DNA from 2 places in the Streptomyces sp. NPDC001100 genome. Region 2 is predicted to be linked to the other one. Evidence: riboswitches for the same ligand, from Rfam matches in the RefSeq annotation. Region 2 holds a riboswitch; the other holds the start of a gene.
The links. A riboswitch is a leader RNA that binds a small molecule or an ion and turns the genes downstream of it on or off. The one in region 2 is predicted to bind ZMP and ZTP.
Positions count from the first base shown of each region.

Region 1: another riboswitch for ZMP and ZTP. It lies ahead of ACWDEW_RS03510 (glycine hydroxymethyltransferase); the one in region 2 lies ahead of ACWDEW_RS39070 (bifunctional 5,10-methylenetetrahydrofolate dehydrogenase/5,10-methenyltetrahydrofolate cyclohydrolase).

Region 1 is NZ_JBSFKO010000002.1:268,072-273,278, forward strand. It holds gene ACWDEW_RS03495 (hypothetical protein) at 1-690, shown strand, start outside; gene ACWDEW_RS03500 (hypothetical protein) at 838-1,563, shown strand; gene ACWDEW_RS03505 (hypothetical protein) at 1,582-2,277, shown strand; gene ACWDEW_RS03510 (glycine hydroxymethyltransferase) at 2,323-3,777, opposite strand; ZMP/ZTP riboswitch at 3,809-3,898, opposite strand; gene ACWDEW_RS03515 (hypothetical protein) at 4,052-4,897, shown strand; gene pdxR (MocR-like pyridoxine biosynthesis transcription factor PdxR) at 4,899-5,207, opposite strand, start outside.
Region 2 is NZ_JBSFKO010000038.1:94,061-99,267, forward strand. It holds gene ACWDEW_RS39045 (ABC transporter ATP-binding protein) at 1-1,175, shown strand, start outside; gene ACWDEW_RS39050 (hypothetical protein) at 1,249-1,542, opposite strand; gene ACWDEW_RS39055 (nuclear transport factor 2 family protein) at 1,714-2,079, shown strand; gene ACWDEW_RS39060 (MarR family winged helix-turn-helix transcriptional regulator) at 2,158-2,646, opposite strand; gene ACWDEW_RS39065 (hypothetical protein) at 2,707-3,546, shown strand; ZMP/ZTP riboswitch at 3,575-3,659, shown strand; gene ACWDEW_RS39070 (bifunctional 5,10-methylenetetrahydrofolate dehydrogenase/5,10-methenyltetrahydrofolate cyclohydrolase) at 3,681-4,529, shown strand; gene ACWDEW_RS39075 (CU044_5270 family protein) at 4,530-5,207, opposite strand, start outside.

The sequences.
Region 1 (5,207 bases), on a different contig from region 2:
CGGCTGCGCGCCGTGCGGCACTGGGTGCGGCTGCGCCGGCGCGCGCTGACGGCGGCCCTGTGCGGTCTGCTGACGGTGCTCGTGCTCACGCCTCCGGTACGGGCGGCGGTCTTCGACTGGTTCGGCTTCGGCGGGGTCGAGGTGCGCTACGACCCCTCCGCGGTGCCCTCGGCCGGTGCCGAGGTGCCCGGGTGCGGCCGGTCGGTGACCTTGGCGCAGGCCCGTCGGCAGGCGGGGTTCGAGCCGCTGGTGCCGGACGCGCTGGGTGTTCCGGACGCGGTGACGGTGACCGGCGAACCGCGTGGGCGCTTTCTGGTCAGCCTGTGCTGGCGGGAGGGTGGGCGCACGGTCCGGGTCGACGAGTATCCGGCGCGGCTGGACATCGGCTTCGCCAAGACGGTGAGCCGACCGCCGGAGTGGCTGTCGCTGGACGCGTCAGTCCCGCCGGACGGCATACAGAACCCGGCACTGTGGTTCGCGCGGCCGCATCTGCTGAGTTTCTGGCTGGTGGACGGGGACGGGGACCGTTACACGCGGGCGGAGCGGACGGCAGGTCCGACGCTGCTGTGGACGCATCCGGTCGACGGAGTTCCCGGTGGTGATCTGACGTTCCGTCTGGAAGGGGTGGCGTCGAAGCAACGGGCCGTGGAGATCGCCAAGTCCCTCGACCGGCACGGGTCGGGCGAATAGGGCGGACGGAGTGGGAACCCCGGCGGGTCGGGCGGTGTACCAGAAGTGACAGGCGGCTCGCGGGCGGGCCGTACGGGGATCGGCTGGTTGGGGGTTCGGATGTCCGGAGTCGGAAGTGCGGTCAGGACAAGCGGGAGCGCGGGCAGGATGCGCGAACTGGCGTCTCTGAGCGGGGCGTTGGCGACGACGCTGTCGCTGATGGTGTGGGGCGCGTCGGGGGCGGCGGCGGGCGGGCCGACCAGCGTGCTCGTCACCTCGCCGACGAGCGGCCAGGCTGCGGCGCTGTACTACTCGGACGAACAGTACGGAAAGCTCCAGCGGTTGCTCGGCCCCGAGGGCAGGGGCACCCGTGACAAGCCGCCCGAGGCCGATCTGGACCACGCCCGCCAGATCAATGTCACCTGGCTGGCACACGACATATCGCCGTGGCGGATCGACCGGGTCTTTCCCGTCGAGTCCCGTCCGCAGGCGGTGTGGATCCACACAGCGGCCGACGTGCCGGAGAACGCGAGCCTGAACGGCTATTGGCATCGAGCCGCGCAACCGGCCCAACTGCGCTCCCTCCTGCGGAAGTTGGGAGTGACGGGCACGGGCAGCGGGTCCGGCGGCTATGCGGGCATCTTCCCGGCACCGTGGCAGCCGACCGAGTCCGCTCCGTCCGTCGCCGCGCCTGACACCGACGCGGAGACCAGCACGGTGCGGGTCACCGTGGGGGACAAGGGCGAAGGCACCGACCGGTGGTGGGCGATACCCGGCGCGGCGGCCGGAGCGGTACTGGCCCTCGTGCTGCGGCCGTTCGCGGTGCGGTTGCCGCTGGACCGGTGGCGGAAGGGGCGGGACCCGGGGCCCAGGCAGGAGTTGCGGGACGTGTGAGGGATGGAGGAGCGCGGGATGGAACGCGGGAGTTTGCAGGGCATGTGTCTGGTGGCGGCGTCGGTGGTGATGGCTCTGGCCGGGGCGGCTCGGGTCCAGGCTGCCGGGACGGCTCAGGTGCGGGTCCAGGATCCGTACCGGGACATCCCGGATCTGGCGCTGGTGGTGGCGGGTGACACGGGCCGGACGGAGGCGTGGCACTCCGGGGAGCCGTCGTTCGGGCGCCTGTGGACGTTGTTGCAGCCGACGTACGCGGGGACGGAGCGGGTGCCGCGGGAGTGGGAGGCGGGCCGGTATCCGGCGGTGCGGATCACCGTGGTGTGGGGGCTCACCGGGGTCGGGGGCTGGCCCCTGACGAGTCGGGCTCTCGGTGGTGATGTGGCGGTGGAGCGGGAGGACCAGCTCTTCGTAGCAGCGGACGGCACACCGTGGGTGCGGACGGATCCGGCGCCGGAGGTGGCGGACGACGACATCCGTTGGCATCGGGCGCCGCGCCCGGTCTTCACACGGATGGAGCGGGCGGGGCTGCTCGGCGAGGTCAGGGGCGACACGGGAACGGTGAAGGATGCGCCCGGTCCTGCCGAGCAGGTCGGTTGGGCAACCGCGGGTCTCGCCGTCGGAGTCGGCGGCACGCTGCTGATACGCCGCGCGGCGGCCCGGCGTGAGGCCGGACCGCCGCGCGAGGAACCACGACAGGAACTCATTGACCTGTGAGAGTGGCCGATCTTTGACAACTCAACAGAGGGTGCGGACCGGCCGTCAGCCGAGGTCGATCTCCGGGTACAGGGGGAAGCCGGACACCAGGTCCGTCGCCCTGCGGGAGATCTCGTCGGAGACCTTTTCGTCCAGGACGTGGGAGGCTTTGCTCGGCGCACCCGACTTCGTCGTGCCGGGCTCGGCGGTGGTGAGGACGCGGTCGATGAGAGCGGCGACCTCGTCCATCTCGGCGGTGCCCAGACCGCGGGTGGTCAGCGCGGGGGTGCCGATGCGGATGCCCGAGGTGTACCAGGCGCCGTTCGGGTCGGCCGGGATCGCGTTGCGGTTGGTGACGATGCCCGAGTCGAGCAGCGCGGACTCGGCCTGACGGCCTGTGAGGCCGTACGACGTCTCGACGTCGATCAGGTTGAGGTGGTTGTCCGTGCCGCCGGTGACGAGGGTGGCACCCCGGCGCATCAGGCCGTCCGCCAGTGCCCGGGAGTTGTCGACGATCCGCTGGGCGTAGTCCTGGAAGGAGGGCTGCCGGGCCTCGGCGAGGGCGACGGCCTTGGCCGCCATGACGTGCGGGAGCGGGCCGCCGAGGACCATCGGGCAGCCGCGGTCGACCTGGTCCTTGAGGGAGTCGTCGCACAGGACCATGCCGCCGCGCGGGCCGCGCAGCGACTTGTGGGTGGTGGTGGTGACGATCTGGGCGTGCGGGACCGGGTCGAAGTCGCCGGTCAGGACCTTGCCCGCGACCAGGCCGGCGAAGTGCGCCATGTCGACCATGAGGGTCGCGCCGACCTCGTCGGCGATCTCGCGCATGATGCGGAAGTTCACCAGGCGGGGGTAGGCCGAGTAGCCGGCCACGATGATCAGCGGCTTGAAGTCGCGGGCCGTCGCGCGCAGGGCGTCGTAGTCGATGAGGCCGGTCGCCGGGTCGGTGCCGTAGGAGCGCTGGTCGAACATCTTGCCGGAGATGTTCGGGCGGAAGCCGTGGGTGAGGTGGCCTCCGGCGTCCAGGGACATGCCGAGCATGCGCTGGTTACCGAAGGCCTGGCGGAGTTCGGCCCAGTCGGCGTCGGAGAGGTCGTTGACCTGGCGGACGCCCGCCTTCGCGAGGGCGGGGACCTCGACGCGGTCGGCCAGGACCGACCAGAAGGCGACGAGGTTGGCGTCGATGCCGGAGTGCGGCTGGACGTAGGCGTGGCGGGCGCCGAAGAGTTCGCGCGCGTGCTCGGCGGCGAGGGACTCCACGGTGTCGACGTTGCGGCAACCGGCGTAGAAGCGGCGGCCGATGGTGCCCTCGGCGTACTTGTCGCTGAACCAGTTGCCCATCGCGAGCAGCGTGGCCGGGGAAGCGTAGTTCTCGGAGGCGATCAGCTTGAGCATCTCGCGCTGGTCGGCGACTTCCTGGCCGATGGCGTCGGCGACGCGCGGCTCGACGGCACGGATCACGTCGAGGGCGGCGCGATAGGCGGTGGACTCGTTCGAGAGAGGCGCGGAATTGTCGGGCATGGGGACCTCCGGACGTGGCGTTCGGCGTTCACGGTACGGCCCAGGCGCACGGCACACATTGCAGCTCGGGCCGCTCCCCGATGGTCGGTCCCATCCCAGCGCGCCAGTCACGGCCCGCCGGTCAGCCTACCGGGCGGGCCGGACGGCCCGGCTCCCGCGTCCACCATGCGGGCGAGGACGGGAAAGGGGCACCCGCACCCGGGGAGACGCCGTAACCAGTACTGAAAGCCCGTGCCGATCTCCCCTCCCCTAGAGTCCCTTTGTGCTCTTTGGAATGGTGTGCGCGCTCGGCGCGGCGATCTGCTTCGGTACGGCGACGGTCCTGCAGGCGGTCGCCACGCGGGCGGCGACGACGGGTGGGGGCGGGGACGCGGCGCTGTTGCTGCGGGCGCTGCGGCAGTGGCGGTACATGGCGGGGCTCGGGCTGGACGGGCTGGGGTTCGTGTTCCAGATCGCCGCGCTGCGGTCGCTGCCCATCTACGCGGTCGGAGCGGCCCTGGCGTCGAGCCTCGCGGTGACGGCCGTGGTGGCCGCACGGCTGCTGAAGGTGCGGCTCAGCGGCGTGGAGTGGGCGGCCGTCGGCGTGGTGTGCGCGGGGCTCGCGATGCTGGGGCTGGCGTCCGGGGCGGAGGGGGACCGGGCCGGGTCCACGGCGTTGAAGTGGGCGATGCTGGGGACGGCCTGTGCGGTGCTGCTGCTCGGGCTGGTCGGTGGGCGACTGCCGGAGCGGGGGCGGGCGTTGACGCTCGGGCTCGGCGCCGGGTTCGGGTTCGGGGTCGTCGAGGTGGCGGTGCGGTTGATCGACTCGCTGGAGCCCTCGGCGCTGGTCGCCAATCCCGCGACGTACGCGCTGCTGGTGGGTGGAGGCGCCGCGTTCCTGCTGTTGACGACGGCTCTGCAGCGGGGGTCGGTGACGACGGCCACGGCGGGGCTGGTGATCGGGGAGACGATCGGGCCGGCGGCGGTGGGGGTGGTGTGGCTCGGGGACCGCACGCGGGAGGGGCTGGAGTGGCTGGCGGTGCTGGGGTTCGCGGTGGCGGTGGTGGGGGCGTTGGCATTGGCGCGGTTCGGGGAGGCGCCGGAGGAAGCATCGGACGAAGCCACCGTGGAGACCGTGTAGGTCACGGCAGCACCCTGCACAGCGCCTCCACCGCTCCCGCCCACGCGTGGTCCGGCGGGGTGCCGTAGCCCACCACCAGGGCGTCGAGGGGGTCGGCCTGGGCCTGGGCGTGGCGGTAGGAGGAGAGCGGGTGCAGGGCCAGGCCTTGCCAGGCCGCGGCCTGGACCACGGACTGTTCGGTGGCGGGTGGAAGGCTGAGGACGGCGTGGAAGCCGGCGGCGATGCCGGTGACGTGGACCTCGGGGGCGTGCTGGGCGAGGGCCTCGACGAGGCTGTCGCGGCGGCGGCGGTAGCGCAGGCGGGCGGCGCG
Region 2 (5,207 bases):
AGGACGCGATCGGCGTGATGGGTGCCTCGCTGGAGCGGATCCTCGGCGCGCTGCGCACGGTGAAGGCGTCCGGCGCCGAGGACCGCGAGGAGCGCACCCTGCACGCGGCGGCCGAGGAGTCGTGGCGGCAGAGCATCCGCGCCGCCAAGTGGGCTGCGGCGGCGGGCAACACGGCCGGCCTGTCGATGCAGATCGCGTTCATCACCGTCCTCGCGGTGGGCGGGGCACGCGTGGCGACGGGCGCGACAGATGTCGGCACGCTGGTCGCCTTCCTCCTCTACGTCTTCTACCTCATGATGCCGATCCAGCAGGTCGTCGGCGCGATCACGCAGTACCAGACGGGCGCCGCGGCCCTCGCCCGCATCCAGGAAGCGCTCCAGCTCCCCGCCGAACCCCCGTCCCTGCCCGCCCAGTTGCCCTCCCCCGGCGCCGAGCCGGCGGCCCTCGCCTTCGACGACGTCCGCTTCCGCTACGCCGACGACCTGCCCTACGTCCACCACGGCGTGACCTTCTCCGTGCCGGCCCAGGGCATGACGGCTTTCGTCGGCCCGTCCGGCGCGGGCAAGACCACCGTGTTCTCCCTCATCGAGCGCTTCTACGACCCCGAGTCCGGCGCCATCACCCTCGACGGCCGGAACCTCGCGGACTGGGAGCTGTCCGGACTCCGCTCCGCCATCGGCTACGTGGAGCAGGACGCGCCGGTCCTGTCGGGCTCCCTGCGCGACAACCTGCTGCTCGGCAACCCGGACGCGAGCACGGACGACGTCACCCGCGTCCTGAAGACGACCCGCCTGGACGGTCTGGTCGCCCGGCTCCCGAAGGGCGTCGACACCCTGGTCGGCCACCGCGGCACCCGTCTCTCCGGCGGCGAACGCCAGCGCGTCGCGATCGCCCGCGCCCTGCTGCGCCACCCCCGCCTGCTGCTCCTGGACGAGGCGACCTCGCAGCTGGACGCGGTCAACGAGGCGGCCCTGCGCGACACCGTCGCCGATGTGGCGCGTACGACGACGGTCCTGGTCGTCGCACACCGGCTGTCCACGGTGACGATGGCCGACCGGATCGTCGTCATGGACGCGGGCCGGGTCCGCGCGGTGGGCACGCACCGGGAGCTGGTGGCCGCCGACCCGCTCTACGCGGAGCTCGCGGCGACGCAGTTCCTGGCGACGGCGGGCTGATCCCGCTCCAGTCCACGACTGAGGGCCGCCCGTTTCCGGACGGCCCTCAGGGTCTGCGTGCTGCGCGGTCCCGCTACTCGACGGCGGGGAGGAGTCCCGTGACCGGCGCGGCCATGTCGGTGACCTGGTGCAGCTGCTGGAGGTCGTTGAGGTGGTTCAGCGCCTTCATCTGGTCGGCGACCTTCGGGATCTGCGCCTGGTGCTCGGCGGGGATCTCGCTCACCGCGAGCGAGTCCAGCAGGGCGACCGGGCTGACCTTGCCGTCCTTGAAGGCGGGCGCGTCGGCGGCGTTCGCCATCGGCGCGACGAGGCCGGTGACCCCGACGGCGAGACCAACGGCGGCGGCAATACGTCGTGTTGAGATCATGCTTCCAGCAACGCGGACGGTAGTCACACGGTCACGGGCACCGGTCACCGCTCACCCGTCAGGCGGAGTACGCCCGCTCGGTTTGCCGACCCCGGCGCGGCGGAGGAGGCTCGTAGGAGAGGCCCGCGCGGCTCGCTCCTGTTCGGGCCGCGGCCCTCCAAGGAGGTAACCATGGGCACCGCGGCACGCCCCGGCTTCGACACCGAAGCCCTGCGCCGGGGCATCGAAGATCACACAGCGGCGACGCTTCTGTCGCTCTACGCCGACGACGCGGAGATCCACGTCGTCGACCACCAGACCCAGCCCAGCAACCCCAAGGTCCTGCACGGCCGGGACGAGATCAGCGCCATGCTCGACGACGTCTACAGCCGCGACATGACGCACAAACTGGAGGAGTGCGTCGTACAGGGGGACCGAGTCGCCTACAGCGAGTCCTGTCAGTATCCGGACGGGACCCGGGTCCTGGCCGAGTCGATGCTCGTGCTGGACGACGGCAAGATCACCCGGCAGACCATGATCCAGGCATGGGACGGCTAGCGAGGCTGGTGCCGAAGGTCCGGGTCACCACCCGGCTGACCTGGACCTTCTCGGCCAGCACGGTACCCGCCGGCCCCGCTAGGACTCGACGGCGAGGACCAGTTTCCGCAGCAGGTCTGCGAGCGTCCGGCGCTCTGCTGGGTTCAGTGCTGCGAGCAGCGCGAGCTCGCCCGCTTCCTCCGCCGCGACGTGCTCCTCGAGGACTGCGTATCCGGCGTCGGTGAGCCGCACCCGCACCCGCCGCCGGTCCCCCGTCTCATGGGTACGGGTGATGAGCCCCGCCTCCTCGACGGCCGCCAGCCGCGCGGAGAGCGCGCCACGGGTCAGCCCCAGCAGCTCAGCCAGGTGTGACGGGCTCGTCTCGTACGGCGGCCCGAGCCTGCGCAGCATGAGCAGCACCTTGAACTGCCACTGCTTGAGCCCGTCGGCGTCGAGCACGTCCCGCCGCGTCCGACCGGCATGCCGGGCCAGGATCGCCAGCCGGATGAAGATCTCCTCCTTCACCGGGTCCATCCAGGCGAGTTCCTTCAACCAGAGCGCCACGTGCCGGTCGACCGAGTCCTCCACCGTCTGCCTCCCGCAGTGGTTTTCTTGTGGATAGTTTTTCGCATAACTACCTTCCCCGCCATGACATCCACAGCGAACGCGGTCGTCCCCGTCGAAGAACTCATCGCCGCCGCCCACGAGTTGAGCGTCACAGGACGATGGGAGCGCGCCTCCCGTCTGCTGGACGCGTGCTCCGCCGACGAACCGGACGCCCGGGCGCGGATCGCCCGTGCCGCCGCCCAAGTGGCCCTGGAACAGGACTGGTTCGCGGGGACGGACACCGCGACGGCACGTATCGAGGCGGCCGGGAAGGAGTTCCCCGGCGGCGACTGGGACGTGGACTTCGCGCGGCTGCGGAACACCTACCGCCGGCTGCTCGTCGTCGACGGCCGGCTCCGGCTGGGCCCGGCCGGGAAGGACCCGGAAGCCCTCGCCTCCCTGCTCCGCGAAGCGGAGGCGCTGCGGGACGACGCTCCGGACGAGGGGCGCCGGGGCTGGGCGGAGATGTATCTCGGCCTGACCACGGACAACCACTTCGCCGACCTGGCGAACGCGCCCGCCCACTACGCGTCCGCGCTGCGTGCCGCCGAATCGGGCGACGACCCGCTGCTGGCCCGCGAGGCCCTGCGCCACCTAGGTGACCACGACCACGACGCCGGTGACAACGGCCTGGCCCTGGACCGCTGGCGCCGGGCGACCACCCTGGGCGCCGCCGCGGGCACGGTCCCCGGCACGCTCTCCCAGCAGCTGCTGCTCGCCGTGCTGGCCAGGGACTCCGGCGACGAGGCCGGCGCCAGGGCACTCGCGACGGAGGTCGCCCGCTGGGCGGAGGCCATCGGGGCGCCCCGCCTCGCGGCCCAGGCCCGGGACTTCCTGACCGGTGTCGACCCGACGCAGCCGCCCGGGGAGAACGGGTCCTGACGACCGTAGAACTCTCTCGGTTAGGCTGTCCGTGGGTCGTGACTGGCGCTGAGGTGGAGCACCACCGTGGAGCGGCCCACGCGGAGTGAATGCCGTGCGCCTGGGCGACTGGTCAACCAGCTCAGGAGTGGATCATGTCCCAGGCACGGCTCATGGACGGTACGGCGCTCGCGCGGCGCATCGTCGAGGACACCGCGAAGCAGGCCGCCGACCTCACGGAACGCACCGGTACGGCGCCCTGTCTGGCCACGGTCCTGGTCGGCGCGGACCCGGCCTCCGTGACGTACGTCCGGATGAAGCAGAACCGCTGCCGCAAGGCCGGCATCGAGTCCCGGCACGTCGAACTCCCCGCCGCCACGACCACCGCCGAACTGGTCGCGGCCCTCACCGCGCTCTCCGCCGACCCCACCGTGCACGGCATCCTGCTCCAGCACCCGATGGGCGAACACATCGACGAGCGGGCCGCGTTCGAGGCGATCGCGCCGGAGAAGGACGTCGACGGGGTCACCTTCGCGTCCTTCGCGGCGATGAGCTTCGGCCTGCCGGGCTTCGTGTCCTGCACGCCCGGCGGCATCATGCGGCTGCTCGACGAGTACGACGTCGACCCGTCCGGCAAGCGGGCCGTCGTCGTGGGCCGCAGCGCGATCCTCGGGAAGCCCGCGGGGATGCTGCTGCTGGCCCGCGACGCGACGGTCACCTACTGCCACTCCCGCACCCGCGACCTGTCGGCGGCGGTCCGCGAGGCGGACATCGTGGTCGCGGCCGTGGGCCGCCCCCGGCTGATCCGCGGCGAGGACATCAAGCCCGGCGCGGTCGTGCTCGACGCCGGCTACAACGCGGGCAACGTCGGTGACGTCGACTTCGACTCCGCCGCCGAACGCGCCTCGCTGATCACTCCGGTGCCGGGCGGCGTCGGCCCGATGACCATCGCCACGCTCCTGGAGCAGACCGTGACGGCCGCGGCCCGGCAGCTCGGGGTGTGATCAGCGCGTCCACGCGCTGTAGTCCATGACGTCCCCGGCCTTGACGCCGTACTCGGGCTGGTCCTTCGTGAAGGTGCTCTCCATCCCGAGGACGGCGCCGGTGGCCGGATCCATGATCAGCATCAGGCGGTTGCCCGGCTGCCGATACACATAGGCCTCCCCGCGCCGCCCGAGGCGGTCGGTCACCTCCCCCGCCGGCCGCAGTCCGTCCGCCGCCGCGAGCAGCCGCGCCAACGCGGCCGACTCACGCGCCCCGAGCGTCCAGTGGTCCAGCAACTCCCCGACTGCGGCAAGGAGTTCGGGGGTGGTCAACGGCGTCTTGCTGTACGCGGTCTCCTGGAGGTACGCCCGCAGTCCCGCCACGTCGTGCGGGGGCCGGGCCTCGGGCGGGACATCGCTCCAACTCGGCGGATACGTCGTCTCCTTGAGGACATGCCCGTCCTCCACGACACGTTCCGTGTGGCTGTCGTCCGCGTTCCACCGCACGATGCGTTCCTCGGGGATGGTGACCGGCGGTTTGTCGTCGGACATGCCGAGGCTCCATGACTGCACGTGGGTTCCCTTGCGCAGTACGGGAGTTCCGTCGACGGCGACCGCCGCGGCGAGAGCGGCGAGCTGTTTCAGGGACACGGGCGTGGAGTTCGCCTGCACGACCAGGGGGCGGGGCGCCGCCACGGC